4 regions of the Klebsiella sp. A52 genome follow, and region 4 is predicted to be linked to each of the others. Evidence: predicted binding sites of a transcription regulator. Region 4 holds the regulator's gene; each other region holds the start of a gene.
The links. The regulator LexA, encoded in region 4, represses DNA repair genes until DNA is damaged. The targets are predictions, from matches to a motif close to TNCTGTATGTACATACAGNA.
Positions count from the first base shown of each region.

Region 1: the regulator LexA is predicted to act here: its motif matches at 2,002-2,021, upstream of KGA69_RS15320 (YebG family protein).
Region 2: the regulator LexA is predicted to act here: its motif matches at 2,347-2,366, upstream of uvrB (excinuclease ABC subunit UvrB).
Region 3: the regulator LexA is predicted to act here: its motif matches at 1,800-1,819, upstream of rmuC (DNA recombination protein RmuC).

Region 1 covers NZ_CP074437.1:3,243,508-3,247,720, forward strand. The annotation lists gene KGA69_RS15310 (bifunctional 4-hydroxy-2-oxoglutarate aldolase/2-dehydro-3-deoxy-phosphogluconate aldolase) at 27-668, shown strand; gene purT (formate-dependent phosphoribosylglycinamide formyltransferase) at 722-1,900, opposite strand; gene KGA69_RS15320 (YebG family protein) at 2,037-2,396, shown strand; gene KGA69_RS15325 (tellurite resistance TerB family protein) at 2,501-3,172, shown strand; gene ptrB (oligopeptidase B) at 3,295-4,213, shown strand, end outside.
Region 2 covers NZ_CP074437.1:4,823,229-4,827,441, forward strand. The annotation lists gene pmrB (two-component system sensor histidine kinase PmrB) at 1-49, shown strand, start outside; gene uvrB (excinuclease ABC subunit UvrB) at 255-2,270, opposite strand; gene bioD (dethiobiotin synthase) at 2,881-3,561, opposite strand; gene bioC (malonyl-ACP O-methyltransferase BioC) at 3,554-4,213, opposite strand, start outside.
Region 3 covers NZ_CP074437.1:1,233,981-1,238,193, forward strand. The annotation lists gene ubiE (bifunctional demethylmenaquinone methyltransferase/2-methoxy-6-polyprenyl-1,4-benzoquinol methylase UbiE) at 1-239, opposite strand, end outside; gene rmuC (DNA recombination protein RmuC) at 310-1,758, opposite strand; gene udp (uridine phosphorylase) at 1,896-2,657, opposite strand; gene KGA69_RS05720 (dienelactone hydrolase family protein) at 2,924-3,736, shown strand; gene metE (5-methyltetrahydropteroyltriglutamate--homocysteine S-methyltransferase) at 3,796-4,213, opposite strand, start outside.
Region 4 covers NZ_CP074437.1:1,023,233-1,027,445, reverse strand. The annotation lists gene plsB (glycerol-3-phosphate 1-O-acyltransferase PlsB) at 1-1,132, opposite strand, end outside; gene KGA69_RS04780 (diacylglycerol kinase) at 1,263-1,631, shown strand; gene lexA (transcriptional repressor LexA) at 1,754-2,362, shown strand; gene dinF (MATE family efflux transporter DinF) at 2,433-3,758, shown strand; gene KGA69_RS04765 (CsbD family protein) at 3,934-4,143, shown strand.

The DNA of each region.
Region 1 (4,213 bases), 2.2 Mb from region 4:
TGTAGATCTGGCGAGAGAAAACTCTGATGAAAAACTGGAAAACAACTGCAGAAGCAATCCTGACTAACGGCCCGGTCGTACCGGTTATCGTGGTGAAAAAGCTGGAACACGCGGTGCCGATGGCGAAAGCGCTGGTTGCAGGCGGTGTACGCGTTCTGGAAGTCACGCTGCGCACCGAGTGCGCGCTGGAAGCTATCCGCGCTATCGCCAAAGAAGTGCCGGAGGCGATTGTCGGCGCCGGCACCGTGACGAACGTTGAGCAACTGAAAGCCGTAACTGAAGCAGGCGCGCAGTTCGCTATTAGCCCGGGCCTGACCGAGTCCCTACTGAAAGCGGCGACCGGCGAAGGTACTATCCCGCTGATCCCGGGTATTAGCACCGTATCCGAGCTGATGCTGGGCATGCAGTATGGCCTGAAAGAGTTCAAATTCTTCCCGGCGGAAGCGAACGGCGGCGTGAAAGCGCTGCAGGCGATTGCGGGTCCATTCGGCCACATTCGTTTTTGCCCGACCGGCGGCATCTCTCCGGCGAATTACCGCGACTATCTGGCGCTTAACAGCGTGCTGTGCATCGGCGGCTCCTGGCTGGTTCCGGCCGACGCGCTGGAAAACGGCGACTACGATCGCATCACCAAACTGGCCCGCGAAGCGGTAGAAGGCGCGAAATAATTTCTGCGCCTTAAATGACAGAAGCCCGGCCCGCGTGAGCGACCGGGCTTTTTTTATCCCTTCACGACAACCGCGGCGGCAGCGTTTTTGGCGCGGCTGATGGCTTCATCGACGTTGTCAGCAACCGCCAGCGTAACGCCCAGGCGACGCGCGCCGGCGATTTCCGGTTTGCCGAACAGCCGCAACTGCAGACCCGCGCCAACGGCGGCATGCAGATTGCCAAAGGTCACGTTCTCACTGGTTAGCTGCGGTAAAATCACCGCCGATGCCGCTGGTCCATACTGGCGGATGGCGCCGATCGGCAGGCCAAGGAAGGCGCGAACGTGCAGGGCGAATTCCGATAGATCCTGCGAGATCAGAGTGACCATGCCGGTATCGTGTGGGCGAGGGGAGACTTCGCTGAAGATAACCTCATCGCCGCAAACGAACAATTCAACGCCGAAGAGCCCATATCCACCCAGCGCCAGTACCACTTTGCGGGCGATCTCCTGCGCGCGTTGCAGCGCGAGATCGCTCATCAGCTGCGGCTGCCAGGATTCACGGTAGTCGCCATCTTCCTGACGATGGCCTACCGGGGCGCAAAAGTGGACGCCGTCGACGGCGCTGACGGTGAGCAGCGTAATTTCAAAATCAAAATTTACCACCCCTTCGACGATGACGCGTCCGGCGCCTGCGCGCCCGCCCTGTTGGGCGTATTGCCAGGCGGCGCTGAGCTGGTCAGCCGAGCGGATAAAGCTTTGGCCTTTACCCGAGGAACTCATTACCGGCTTAACGATACAAGGCAGACCAATTTCGGCGACGGCGGCGCGGAACCCTTCTTCACTGTCGGCAAAACGATAGGCAGAGGTGGGGATCTGCAGTTCTTCTGCCGCCAGCCGGCGAATGCCTTCGCGATTCATGGTGAGTTTCGCGGCCCGCGCGGTTGGCACCACTTTTTGCCCGGCTTGTTCAAGTTCAACCAGAGTGTCGGTGGCAATGGCTTCGATCTCCGGCACGATATAATCTGGCCTTTCTAAGGCGATCAGTTCACGCAGCGCGTCGCCGTGCAGCATGTTGATGACGTGCGAACGATGGGCCACCTGCATCGCCGGCGCATCGGGATAGCGGTCGACGGCGATGGTTTCAATACCCAGCCGCTGGCATTCAATGGCGACTTCTTTTCCGAGCTCGCCGGAACCTAACAACATTACCTTCGTGGCCGCGGGGCGCAGCGCGGTACCTAATAAAGTCATAACCTACTCTCAGCGTAAACAGAACATGCCGCGCATTATAAACGAAAACGTTTGCGTATGTCTTTATACGCGTAAGTTGAGAACGGCGGCGAAATTTGATATACTGTATATAAATACAGTACAAAGAGGCTGCACAATGGCGGTTGAAATCAAATACGTCGTGATCCGTGAAGGTGAGGAAAAAATGTCTTTTGCCAGCAAAAAAGAGGCCGATGCTTACGACAAAATGCTCGATTTGGCTGAGGTGCTCAATGACTGGCTGGTCGCGTGCCCGCTGGAATTAGATGAAGCTCAGCGTGACAATATGTCGATGTGGCTGGCCGAGCGCAAAGACGCCTTACACCACATTCTGAAGTCAGGGAAATTGCCGGAAGCAGAAGATCATGCTGAGGCGGCGGCAGAAATGCCGGAGTCTGCGCCTACAGAGGACGAGGCTCAGCCTGGTGCCGCCGAAGAAGGCGCCGCGAAAAAGCCGCGCAAAGCAAAGGCCGCCTGATAACCGGCGCAACGGAAATTTTCGCATCTTTAGCCAGCCATAACATTTCCTGACGTCTCGTCGTTTAGGCTGATGGCATCGCATCTCGCGCTATGAGGAATGTTATGGCTAACTGGCTTAATCAACTTCAGTCCCTGCTGGGTCAGCAGGGTAACCCCCTCTCCGCTGAAAAGTCGTCATCCGCTAAAAACCTGCTGCCCGGCGCATTGGGCGGTCTTGCGGGCTTATTGGTCGCCAGCAAGTCATCGCGCAAGCTGCTGGCGAAATATGGCACCGGCGCGCTGCTGGTTGGCGGCGGCGCGGTGGCAGGCAGCGTGCTGTGGAATAAGTATCAGCAAAAAATGCGCGGCCAGCAGGCGGATATCGCAATGCAGACATCTACCGCGGTTGCCCAGGAACCGGTTGTGCTTGATGCGCGCAGCGAGCGGCTGATTACCGCGCTAGTCTTTGCCGCCAAAAGCGACGGTCATATTGACGAACGTGAACGTCAGCATATAGAAGAGCAGTTGCGCGCGGCGAACATCGACGTGCAGGGCCGAGTGTTGATCGACAGGGTTTTAACCCAGCCGCTCGACCCGCAGCGGCTGGCGCAAAGCGTGCGCGATGGGCAAGAAGCGCTGGAAATCTACTACCTCAGCTGCGCGGTAATTGATATTGACCATTTTATGGAGCGCAGCTATCTGGATGCGCTCGGCGATGCGCTCAAGCTGCCTGAGGACGTTCGTCAGGAGATAGAACGCGATGTTCAGGCGCAAAAGCAGGCGCTTGATTCTTAAAAGAGAGCGTTTCGCTTGCATCGCTGGCCACTTTTGCCACCCTTATAGACACGACATCGTTCAGGGCGCTTGGCGCCCTGAGTGATTTTGTGATTCCATAATAAGACGCAGAAGAATAACGCATGCTACCGAAAGCCAAACGGATCCCCCACGCCATGACGCTACATGGCGACACTCGCATCGATAACTACTACTGGCTACGCGATGACGAACGCGCGCGCCCGGAAGTGCTGGAGTATCTCCATCAGGAAAATGACTACGGCAAAAAGGTGATGGATTCACAAAGCAGCCTGCAGGAGCGGGTGCTGAAGGAAATCATCGATCGCATTCCGCAGCGGGAGGTCTCCGCTCCCTATAGCAAAAATGGCTACCGCTATCGCCAGGTCTATGAACCAGGCTGTGAATACGCGATTTACCAACGTCAATCGGTGCTCAAAGAAGAGTGGGATGAATGGGAGATTTTGCTCGACGCCAACCAACGGGCGGCGAAGAGCGAATTCTATACTCTCGGCGGATTAGGCGTCGCGCCGAACAACCAGCTGATGGCGGTGGCGGAAGATTATCTTTCCCGCCGTCAGTACGGCTTACGTTTTAAGGATCTGAGCCGCGGCGAATGGTCGGCTGAGATCCTGGAAAACGTCACGCCAGGATTCGCCTGGAGTAATGACTCACGTTTTCTGTGGTATGTGCGTAAGCACCCGACCACGCTGCTGCCGTATCAGGTCTGGCGGCATGCCATTGGCACTAGTGCAGATAACGATGTGTTGGTCTACGAAGAGAAAGACGACACGTTTTACGTCAGCGTGCATAAAACCACCTCCCAGCAGTTTGTGGTTATTTATCTTGCCAGCGCCACCACCAGTGAAGTGTTACTCCTTAATCCGGAACTTCCCGATGCGGCACCGGTGTGCTTTTTGCCGCGACGCAAGGATCATGAATATAGCCTCGACCATTATCAGCACGCGTTTTATCTGCGCTCTAATCGCGAAGGTAAGAACTTTGGCCTCTACCGCACCGTGCTTCGCGACGAAGGGCAGTGGC
Region 2 (4,213 bases), 1.3 Mb from region 4:
CTGGGTGCTGTTCCCGCGCAGTTCGCGTCAGAAGGTTAATACCCATTGATGGAAGAAGGCGACCACAATCACAAAGGCGGTCGCAATGGCCAGATATTCACGGTTAGTCAGTTTTTGCATGGCGCTATCCTCATTAAACTGAGGATAGTTTGGCTGAAGAAAATTAAGCCAACATTAAGATCCTAAGATAATAGCGTGACGGCAATTGCAAATTACGCATTGCCGTCATTTTTTAACCGTTCCCCGTATCGCCCTCACGATGCCGCAATAAACAGTTCGCGTAGCTGATGCAATTGATCGCGAATCTGTGCCGCTTCCTCAAACTCAAGGTTCTGCGCGTGCTGCATCATTTGCCCTTCCAGCTCGTGGATCTTCTGCTGCAGCGCTTTCGGCGTCAGTTCGACGCTATCGGCTTCCACCGGAGAACGGGCTTTACCGCGGCCTTTGGCTTTGGTCTTCGCGATGTTCTGACCCAGCGCCAGAATATCGACCACTTTCTTATTAAGCCCCTGCGGCACAATACCGTGCTCTTCGTTATAACGCTGCTGCTTCTCGCGGCGGCGTTCGGTTTCACCGATCGCCTTCGCCATCGATGGCGTGATTTTATCGCCGTAAAGGATCGCCTTGCCGTTAACGTTACGCGCCGCGCGGCCGATGGTCTGGATAAGCGATCGCTCGGAACGCAGGAAGCCCTCTTTATCGGCATCAAGTATCGCCACCAGCGATACTTCCGGCATATCCAGCCCTTCGCGCAGCAGGTTGATACCCACCAGCACGTCGAACTCGCCAAGACGCAGATCGCGAATAATTTCCATGCGCTCGACGGTATCGATATCGGAGTGCAGATAGCGCACCCGCTCGCCGTGCTCTTCCAGGTATTCGGTTAAATCTTCCGCCATGCGTTTGGTCAGCGTCGTCACCAGTACGCGCTCATTAATCGCCGCACGGGTACGGATTTCTGATAACAGGTCGTCGACCTGCGTCGCCACCGGACGCACCTCGATGACCGGATCCAGCAGCCCGGTTGGGCGGACGACTTGATCTACCACCTCATCGCCGGATTTTTCCAGCTCATAGGCGCCCGGCGTCGCCGAAACGTAGATAGTCTGCGGCGCCAGCGCTTCAAACTCTTCGAACTTCATCGGCCGGTTATCCAACGCCGACGGCAGGCGGAAGCCATATTCCACCAGCGTCTCTTTACGCGCCCGGTCGCCGCGGTACATACCGCCGATTTGCGGGATAGTCACGTGCGATTCATCGATAACCAGCAGGCCATCCGCCGGCAGGTAGTCGAACAGCGTCGGCGGCGGCTCGCCCGGCCCGCGGCCGGAGAGAAAGCGCGAGTAGTTCTCAATTCCCGAGCAGTAGCCCAGCTCGTTCATCATCTCGAGGTCGAACTGAGTGCGCTGGCTCAGCCGCTGCTCTTCAAGCAGTTTGTTGTTCGCCAGCAGTACCTTGCGGCGGTCAGCGAGCTCGTCTTTGATCTCTTCCATCGCCTGAACGATACGCTCGCGCGGCGTAACGTAGTGGGTTTTCGGATAGATGGTATAGCGTGGAATGGACGATTCAACGTGGCCGGTCAGCGGGTCAAACAGCGATAGCCGTTCGACCTCTTCGTCAAACAGTTCAATACGCAGCGCGATATCATCGGATTCCGCCGGGAAGACATCGATAACCTCGCCGCGCACGCGGAAAGTGCCGCGCTGGAAGGCCTGATCGTTGCGGGTGTATTGCAGTTCGGCCAGCCGGCGCAGGATCGCCCGCTGATCGATCAGCATGCCGGTGGTCAGGTGCAGCATCATCTTCAGATACAGATCCGGATCGCCAAGACCGTAGATGGCGGAAACCGAAGCCACCACCACCACGTCGCGCCGTTCGAGCAGCGCTTTGGTGGCCGACAGACGCATCTGCTCAATGTGTTCGTTCACCGAGGCGTCTTTTTCGATAAAGGTATCCGAGCTCGGAACGTAGGCTTCAGGCTGATAATAATCGTAATAGGAGACAAAATACTCCACCGCATTCTCGGGAAAGAACTCTTTCATCTCGCCATACAGCTGCGCCGCCAGGGTTTTGTTCGGCGCCAGCACCATCGTCGGGCGCTGTAAATCAGCGATAACGTTGGCGATGGTGAAGGTTTTCCCCGAACCGGTTACCCCAAGCAGGGTCTGATGCGCAAGGCCATCTTCCAGCCCCTCTTCCAGGCGGCGGATGGCTTCGGGCTGATCGCCGGAAGGACGGAATGCGGAGTGCAGCTTGAACGGTTTGCTCATATTTCAGGACCTGAAGATGGGATTGGCCAGCAGGTGTTTAATTCTACCCTTCAGTTTGACTTTTGCCAATAAATAATACTGGATATAAAAACAGTATCGCATTATTGTATGGCGGTAAACGGACGCGTTGTACTCTGACGGCGGGCGTAAAATGCGCGCTTTGCGGAATAATCCACCAGCCTGTGTGGTTATCCCCAGAAACATTTATCATTTAACATTTGTCAAGCAAGGTAATGAATCTTTTATGGCAGCCGGTGACACTTTTCTGACAGCCATTGCTTTTATTTAACTTGCTGAAATAAAACATAATTTACCAAAAGACGGGTTTCGCGCCAATTTGCTCGCAGGCCGCGTACTCTCTAGCTTACCGCAAGTTTTCTAACTCTAATACACAAGGTTATCCACAGGAATAGTGGATAACTGTCTGCAGGCCGCGAGGTCTGCCACCCGGCAGAAAAGTCTCATCGGACCAAAGCCCGCGACTAAAAAAAATTATCGAATTTTTTTTGATATTTATCAGCTAAAGACGGCTGGATTTTTTGCGTTTTCTGGACCACATTTCATCGTCCTGTCAACAAAAAATAGAGCCGTCTCGCAGGCTTATGCGGGATTATTGCAGTGGGCTCAGATCCAGGTACTGCGCGAGATCCTTACGCTGCGATGCGTCGGCAAGCCAGGGAATTTCCCCCAGCAGCGGCGCTGGCAATACCCGCGTTAAGGTTTGCAGATATTCGCGATGGCGTTTACCCGGCGGCTGGATATCGTTGGCGATCCAGCCCACCAGCGGCAGCCCTGCCTTGCGTACCGCCTGGGCGGTGAGCATCGCGTGATTGATACAGCCAAGTTTAACGCCGACGACTAAAATCACCGGCAGTTGTTCCTGCTGCGCCCAGTCGGCGAAGGTCAGGGTTTCCGAGAGCGGCGTAAACCAGCCGCCCGCCCCTTCCACCAGCACCCAATCGGCCAGGCGTTCCAGCTCGCGTAAGCCGCAGGAAAGCGTGGTCGCGGCGATTGGTCGTCCTTCATCGGCGCTAATAATATGCGGCGAGGTCGGCTCGGCAAAGGTATAAGGGTTAACCTGTTCATAGCGCAGCGCTACCCGGCTATTGCGCTGGAGGGCCAGCGCATCTTCATTGCGTAACCCGTGTGCGGTCAGGTCGCTACCGGAAGCCACCGGCTTATAGCCCGCGGTGTTAAATCCCAGCTGATTCGCCGCCTGCAGCAGCGCGCTGCTGGCGACCGTTTTACCGACTTCAGTATCGGTTCCGGTAACGAAGAAACGTTTAGTCACGTTCAATGACTCCTGTAAAAAGATGATACGTCAGCGGGCACTGGCCCTGCTGTTGCGGCCAGGCCAGCTGCAGTTCGCGCAGCTTGCCACGGCTAAGCGGCGCAGACGACCGCCCCTGGTGTAAATGGGTGGCGCCAATGCCCTTTAGCGAGCGCATGGCGCTTAACGCGTCGGCGAACGGTAAGCTAATCTGATGCACGACGCCTTCGGCGCGCAGGCCGCTCAGCGCCGCCCTTACCGCCTGTTCGCTGAGAAAACGGTTAGCATGGGGATGGTCGTCGACCGCCCGCCACGCTTGATTGAGTTCCGGTAGCGATCCGGCGAGCAACGTGGTGAACGCTACTCGCCCGCCGGGCCGCACCACCCGGTACAGCTCGCCGATTGCCGCGCTTAGCTCGTCACACCACTGCACCGCCAGGTTACTCCATGCCAGATCGAAGCAGGCATCCGGCAGCGGCAGCGCTTCGATATCGCCCTGCAGATAATGCTGCGCGGCGTCGTTGCGTTGCGCCTGCGCCAGCATCCCGGCGGAGAGATCCAGCGCGGTAACTTCGCTTCCCGCTTCGCGCCAGTAACGGCTCATGCTGCCGGGGCCGCAGCCGGCATCGAGCACCCGGGAAAAATCGCTCCGCGCCAACTGGCGCAGCAGCAA
Region 3 (4,213 bases), 210 kb from region 4:
TTCGCCGTCAGGTCGCCGGTACCGCCCGCTAAGTCCAGCACGGTTTGCCCACGACGCACGCCGCTGCAGTCGATGGTGAAGCGCTTCCACAAGCGATGAATCCCGAACGACATTAAGTCGTTCATCACATCATATTTTGCAGCGACAGAATGGAATACATGCGCCACCATGTCCGCCTTCTGCTCTTTGGCTACCGTTTGAAAGCCAAAATGCGTCGTTTCTTGTGAATCCTCAACCATCTCTATGCCCGCTTACTTATCAAGAAAATGTTCAGCGAGTGTAACAGATTCAGGCCATTTCCCATACGTTTCAGCTTGGCCTGACGTGCTCGTTTGCTCTCGCTACAGACGCGGAATCGGCACTAAACACATCTTCCTGCGGTAAATTTTCATCTTCCTCAAGGCGGTATTCGTCATCCTGCGCCGTGGCTTGTTCGACTAAATCAGGATTAATCTCGCGTTTAACCTCGACGCCCAGGCCACGGAATGACTCGGCCTGTACCAGCAGGTTGCCGCGCCCCGAGGCGAGCTTTTTCATCGCCTGGCGATAGTTATCCTGCGCTTTATCAAGGCTTTGGCCGATGGCCGACATATCGTCGACAAACAGCCGCATCTTGTCGTACAGGCGCCCGGCGCGCTCGGCGATTTTCTGCGCGTTACGGCTTTGATGCTCATAGCGCCACAAATTAGCGATAGTGCGCAGCGCCACTAACAGGGTTGTTGGGCTAACTAACATAATATTGTTCTTCAGCGCCTCGCTGATAAGCTCAGGCTGACGGTCGATAGCCAGCAGGAACGCCGGCTCGACGGGGATAAACATCAATACATAGTCGAGCGAACGTAACCCCGGCAGTTGTTGATAATCTTTGCGGCCCAGCAGGCGAATATGGTTACGTACCGAGGCAATATGCTCCTGTAGCGCCGCTTCGCGGGTGTAGTCGTCGTCAGCGTTGAAATAACGCTCATAGGCGACCAGCGTCATTTTGGCGTCGATAACCACGTCTTTGCCCTGCGGCAGGCGCACGATAACATCCGGCTGCATCCGCGAGCGGTTATCGGTTTCGATGCTGACCTGTGTTTGATACTCATAGCCTTCGCGCAGGCCGGAGGCCTCCAGCACGCGGGTTAGCACCACTTCTCCCCAGTTGCCCTGGGTTTTGTTATCGCCCTTCAGCGCTTTCGTCAGGTTTAACGCCTCTTGCGCCATCTGTGCGTTCAGCTGTTGCAGGTTGCGGATTTCGTGCGCCAGCGTGTGGCGCTCACGCGCCTCCTGGCCGAAGCTGTCCTGAACCTGGCGACGAAAGCCGTCGAGCTGTTCCCGGAGCGGCGTCAGCAGGCCATGCAGGCTCTGCCGGTTTTGTTCATCAACCCGGCGGTTGCTGTGTTCGAATATGCGATTCGCCAGGTTTTCAAACTGCTCGCTCAGGCGCTGCTCGCTGTTGACCATCTGGCGGATTTTATCTTCGGCGTGTAGCTGTGTAGATTCCAGACGAGTGGTCACTTCCCGCAGGTCGGCCTCCAGCGAGGTGTTGATATCACGCAGGCTGCGCAGCTCGTTGTTGAGAAGTTCGCACTCATCGCGCCAGTGCGATTCCTGCACCAGCTGCTGACGTGCGGCGCTAAGTTCGATATCCAGCTCGCGGCGCTCTTCAATGAGATCGGCACGGATTTGATCGGCGCGGGCTTTTGTCGCCAGCCAGCCAACGACTAACCCTGCCGCCAGCGCCACCACGGCGCTTATCACAATAGAGATATCCACAACGCCTCCCCGGCAACCACTTACGACACAAAATAGAATTGTGCTGTACAAACGTCCAGTTGAAAAGGATTTTCCTGCGAGGCGCTACGCAAAAAAGAAAGGCCGGAGGGTCCGGCCTTGCGAGAAAAAGTGAAGAACTACAGCAGGCGGCGCGCCGCTTCCACAACGATTTTCACCGCGTGGCTTTCGGTTTGCTTCATGGTTTCGGCGTTAGGGATCTCTTGCTGGGTACGGTTGACGATAACCCCTGCCACCATCCCGGCGCGCAGGCCCTGGCTGGCGCACATGGTCAGCAGCGTAGCGGATTCCATTTCATAGTTCATGACGCCCATTGCCTGCCACTCTTCCATTGAGCCTTTGAAGCGGCTCACGACACGGCCGGAGAAGGTGTCGTAACGCTCCTGGCCTGGATAGAAGGTATCAGAGGAGGCTGTTACACCGATATGGGTGGTCGCACCAATTGATTTCGCCGCTTCCACCAGCGCGGTGGTACAAGCGAAGTCAGCAACGGCCGGAAACTCCATCGGCGCAAAGTGCAGGCTGGCGCCATCCAGACGGACAGAACCGGTCGTCACCAGCACATCACCAACGTTGATGTGCGGCTGAATCGCCCCGGTGGTGCCGATACGCAGGAAGGTACGAACCCCCAGCTGCGCCAGCTCTTCCACGGCGATAGAGGTCGACGGGCCACCGATACCGGTGGAGCAAACAATCACCGGTTTGCCATCCAGCTCAGCGCGCCAGGAGGTAAATTCACGATGTGATGCCAGCTTAACCGGCTTATCCATCAGCGCGGCGATCTTTTCCACACGCTCCGGATCGCCAGGGACGATAGCCAGCGTAGCCCCTTGTAAATCGTTCTTAGTGAGGCCGAGATGAAAAACATCAGACTTGGACATAAAAAACTCCTCTGTGGGTCGAAGTATCAGCAGAAGCAAAAGGGTACTTTACAGAAGCCACTCGCTTATTTTTGTGATTATGGTCACCATGCATAACAATGATTGCATTTGTTTTTCAACAAATAGTGATTTACATCACATTAACAAGTTATATTCACGGTCACAGAACAAAAGATAGCCGCTTTCAGGCACTGTGCTTTATTACCGCCCGAACTAAAGGGTCTATAGTTAGTGTTGCGCTAATAAATAAGGGTACGGAGAATACCATGACCACCACCAAGCAACCTGGATTCGCACCTGCAGCCTCGCCGCACGCCTCGACCGCCGTCCATACGTCGGATGAGCAGATTGTCGCCGGAGAAACCTCGATCCCATCGCAGGGCGAGAATATGCCAGCCTATCACGCCCGCCCGAAAAACGCCGACGGCCCGCTGCCGATCGTTATCGTGGTGCAGGAGATTTTCGGCGTACATGAACATATTCGCGATCTGTGCCGCCGCCTGGCGCAGGAAGGCTATCTGGCGATTGCGCCAGAACTCTACTTCCGCCAGGGCGATCCGAATGAGTACAACGATATCCCTACCCTGTTCAAAGAACTGGTCACTAAGGTGCCGGACGCACAGGTGCTGGCGGATCTCGACCACGTCGCCAGCTGGGCGGCGCGCCACGGCGGCGATGCCCATCGTCTGCTGATCACCGGTTTTTGCTGGGGTGGGCGCATTACCTGGCTGTATGCCGCGCATAACCCGCAGTTGAAGGCAGGCGTCGCCTGGTATGGCAAACTGGTGGGAGAAAAATCGCTGAATTCGCCAAAACACCCGGTGGATATCGCGGTCGATCTCAACGCGCCGGTACTTGGCCTGTACGGCGCTAAAGACGCCAGTATTCCGCAGGATACCGTCGAGACCATGCGCCAGGCGCTGCGGGCGGCAAATGCGAACGCCGAGATCGTGGTCTATCCCGAGGCCGATCACGCCTTTAATGCCGACTATCGCGCCAGCTATCACGAAGAGTCAGCCAAAGATGGCTGGCAGCGGATGCTGGCCTGGTTTGCTCAATATGGCGGTAAAAAAGGGTAACTCGCCTGATACATGAAAAGAGGAGGCCGTGGCCTCCTCTGTTGTTTTCCGCGTATCTATCAGGCTGATTCGCGCAGATTTTGCGCCGCTTGCACCATGTTCGCCAGCGCGGCGCGGGTTTCCGGCCAGCCGCGGGTTTTCAGGCCGCAGTCCGGATTAACCCACAAGCGCTCCGCCGGGATACGCTGCGCGGCTTTCTCCAGCAACCCTTCAATCCACTCCACGCTCGGCACGTTTGGCGAGTGGATATCATAAACGCCCGGGCCGATTTCGTTTGGATATTCAAACTCTTCAAACGATTCCAGCAGTTCCATGTCGGAACGCGAGGTTTCAATGGTGATCACATCGGCATCCAGCGCGGCGATAGAGTCCATGATGTCATTGAACTCGCAATAACACATGTGGGTATGAATCTGGGTGTCATCCTTAGCAACCGCGGCATTGATGCGGAAAGCTTCGACGCCCCACTGTAAATAA
Region 4 (4,213 bases):
AGCCACGGCTGAACAGCTCGCCAAGATATTCGCGGAATACCGTGGAGTAGAGCTTGTTGCCCTTAAAGGTACGGCGAATAAAGAAAGCGCCCAGACGGCGGAAAATCGGCCCGGCCGGCCAGAAGTTGAGGTTTATGCCGGCGGCGATATGCGGCGGCACCAGCCCCTGATGATAAAGCACATAAGAGAGCAGCAGGTAGTCCATGTGGCTACGGTGACAGGGCACATAGACAATCTCATGGCCGTCATGCGCCAGCTGGCGTACGCGCTCGGCGTTATGCACGTTAATCCCCTGATACAGACGGTTCCAGGTGAAGCCGAGAATACGGTCAGTCAGGCGGATCATTTCATAAGAGAAGTTAGCGGCAATCTCTTCCATCAGCGCGATGGCGTTCTGCTGGGCCTTCTCGTGAGAAATCTTCTTGCTGCGCGCTTCATCTTCTACCGCGCGGGCGATAGCTTTCGATGCCAGCAGCTTATTGAACAGATCCTGGCGGGCAGGGAGACGCGGGCCGACGGCGGCCAGACGTTGACGGGCGAAGTGCATACGCGCCACGCGGGCCAGCTTCTGGGCGATGATTTTATCGGTACCGTGCTCATCCGCCATGCGGCGCAGAGAGACAGAAGGCGAGAAACGCACGAAGCTATCGCGGCCAAGCCAGGAGACGGCGAAGAATTTCTGAATACCGTTAAGCATGCGTAGCGGCGGATTCTCTTCGCCTTTTTCGCGACCCGGGGCGCGGCCGAACATCACCGAGACCGGCACCATTTGCACGTCGAGATCGGGATGATTACGGTGCAGATCCAGGTAGTCGTGGAACAGCTTAATGGACTCCTCTTTCGGCGTGTAGTAGGTAAACACGCGCGGGCCGCCGTGGATGAAAACGTAGCGCGGCAGCAGGGTGCCGTCGATTTCCAGCGGTTCAAAAGGGTCGGGTAAGTCATGCGCCAGGCACTGGGCGCGCAGGGTCAGCAGGTCCGCCTTGGAGTTATAAGGCAAGACGTACATTATCGGACGCGAGGTATCGAGCCCTAATTCCTGAGCAGGTTCTGCCGGAATAGACTTGCTTTTTACCAGCACCCGTAATGGTAAATTCAGTAATTTATAGTAAATTCGTTGCCAGCCGGACATAAACGATGTGAAGCCTCTGGTTAATCATGCAAATGCGCGGCAAGAATAACAGAAAGCGTACAAAATTTCCGTTGTCACACGGCAAACACGTACACTCAGCGACGTCATTTACATTAAAAGGTTCTTTTTGATGGCCAATAATACCACTGGGTTAACCAGAATCATTAAAGCAGCAGGTTATTCCTGGAAAGGTTTCCGCGCGGCGTGGGTGAACGAAGCCGCTTTCCGCCAGGAAGGCGTCGCCGCCATTGTGGCCGTGGCGATAGCCTGCTGGCTGGATGTCGATATCATTACGCGAGTCCTGCTCATTGGCTCGGTCCTGTTAGTGATGATAGTCGAAATTCTTAACAGCGCGATTGAAGCGGTGGTTGACCGTATCGGGCCTGAGCATCATGAGCTTTCCGGGCGCGCCAAGGATATGGGCTCGGCGGCGGTACTGCTGGCGATAATCATCGCGTTGATCACCTGGACTATGCTGTTGTGGTCGCATTACCGCTAAGTCTTGTCGGCAACGCTCGCAAAACGCAAAGAATCTCCTGATTTTTATATGATATGTGGTTCCAAAATCACCATTAGCTGTATATACTCACAGCATAACTGTATATACACCCAGGGGGCGGAATGAAAGCGTTAACGACCAGGCAGCAAGAGGTGTTTGATCTCATCCGGGATCACATCAGCCAAACGGGCATGCCGCCGACGCGTGCGGAAATTGCTCAGCGCTTGGGGTTCCGTTCCCCAAACGCGGCGGAAGAACACCTCAAAGCGCTGGCGCGTAAAGGCGCGATTGAAATCGTCTCCGGCGCTTCACGCGGCATTCGTCTGCTGACGGAAGAAGAACACGGACTGCCGCTGATCGGCCGCGTCGCCGCAGGCGAACCGCTGCTGGCGCAGCAGCATATTGAAGGTCACTATCAGGTTGACCCGGCGATGTTTAAACCAAATGCCGACTTCCTGCTGCGCGTTAGCGGGATGTCGATGAAAGACATCGGTATCCTCGACGGCGATCTGCTGGCGGTGCATAAAACTCAGGACGTGCGTAACGGCCAGGTCGTCGTCGCGCGTATCGATGAAGAAGTCACCGTAAAACGTCTGAAAAAGCAGGGCAACGTCGTTGAACTGCTGCCGGAAAACAGCGAGTTTTCCCCGATCGTCGTCGATCTGCGCCAGCAGAGCTTCACCATTGAAGGTTTGGCCGTCGGCGTGATCCGTAACGGTGAGTGGCTGTAACTCCCGTCCTAACGCAGCGTCATCATGATGCATGACGCTGCGATGTTCCTCCTCTGTCTGGTCCCTCTGCATGCTGCTCAACGCCGCCGATAAAGCACTGTGGCGCCTCGCGCTACCGATGATTTTCTCGAACATTACCGTTCCGCTGTTGGGGCTGGTCGATACCGCCGTTGTCGGCCATCTTGATAGCCCCGTATACCTTGGCGGCGTCGCCGTCGGCGCGACGGCCACCAGTTTCCTCTTTATGCTGCTGTTGTTCCTGCGAATGAGCACCACTGGCTTAACCGCTCAGGCCTACGGCGCCAAAGATCCGCAGCGGCTGGCGCGCGCTCTGGTGCAACCGCTGATCCTGGCGCTGGCCGCCGGGCTGCTCATTGTTCTGTTCCGCATGCCGCTCATTGACCTCGCGCTACATATTGTCGGCGGCAGCGAGGCGGTACTGGAGCAGGCCAGGCGGTTCCTCGAAATCCGCTGGCTCAGCGCCCCGGCGTCGTTGGCTAACCTGGTGCTGTTAGGGTGGCTGCTTGGCGTGCAGTACGCCCGCGCCCCGGTGATCCTGCTGGTGGTCGGCAACTTGCTGAATATCGTGCTCGACCTGTGGCTGGTAATGGGGCTGCATATGAACGTGCAGGGGGCGGCACTGGCGACGGCGCTGTCGGAATACGCTACCTTTATCATCGGCCTGCTAATGGCGAAACGGGTGCTGGCGCTGCGCGGCGTGACGCTTGCCATGTTGAAGGAAGCCTGGCGCGGCAATATGCGGCGCCTGCTGGCGCTTAATCGCGACATCATGCTGCGTTCGCTGCTACTGCAGCTCTGCTTTGGCGCCATCACCGTCTTCGGCGCCCGTCTGGGCAGCGACGTGGTGGCGGTCAATGCGGTACTGATGACCATGCTGACCTTTACCGCTTACGCGCTGGACGGTTTTGCCTATGCCGTCGAAGCCCATTCCGGACAGGCTTACGGCGCGCGTGACGGTAGCCAACTGCTGGAAGTCTGGCGCGCGGCCTGTCGGCAGTCGGGAATGGTCGCGCTGGCGTTCGCGTTAATCTACAGCGTGGCCGGTGAGCATATCATCGCGCTATTGACCTCTATCCCATCATTGCAGCAGCTGGCCGACCGCTATCTGTTCTGGCAGATGATCCTGCCGGTGATTGGCGTCTGGTGTTATCTGCTGGATGGCATGTTTATCGGCGCAACGCGCGGCGCGGAGATGCGTAATAGCATGGCGGTGGCCGCCGCGGGATTTGCGGTGACGCTGCTCTCTGTGCCCGTGCTCGGCAACCACGGCCTGTGGCTGGCGCTGGCCGTGTTCCTAGCTTTGCGTGGGCTTTCGCTGGCGCTCATCTGGCGCCGCCACTGGCAGCGTGGCACCTGGTTTAATTCACCCTCCTGAATGCAAATATCCCGGCCGAGCGCAGCGCGAGCCGGGAAAATTCTCCCAGCGTGTTCAATTGGCCTGATGGTTAAAAATTCCGAATAACTAATCGGTGTCAGCATTGTCATCTATAGTTATTACCATGTCCGGAACAAAACGGGCTGTTAACCCACCGAATCATGAGGACGTAATGATGAATAAAGACGAAATCAGCGGTAACTGGAAACAGTTGAAAGGTAAAGCCAAGGAACAGTGGGGTAAACTGACCGATGACGATATGACGGTCATTGAAGGGAAGCGCGATCAGCTAGTCGGTAAAATTCAGGAACGTTACGGCTACGCGAAAGATCAGGCCGAAAAAGAGGTGTCTGACTGGGAGCGTAAGAACGATACGCGCTGGTAGCAAATGTGGTTTTGACCCCCTGTTTATGCCTGTCTAACGGCATAGTGATATGCCGTAGCTTCCCGCTGAT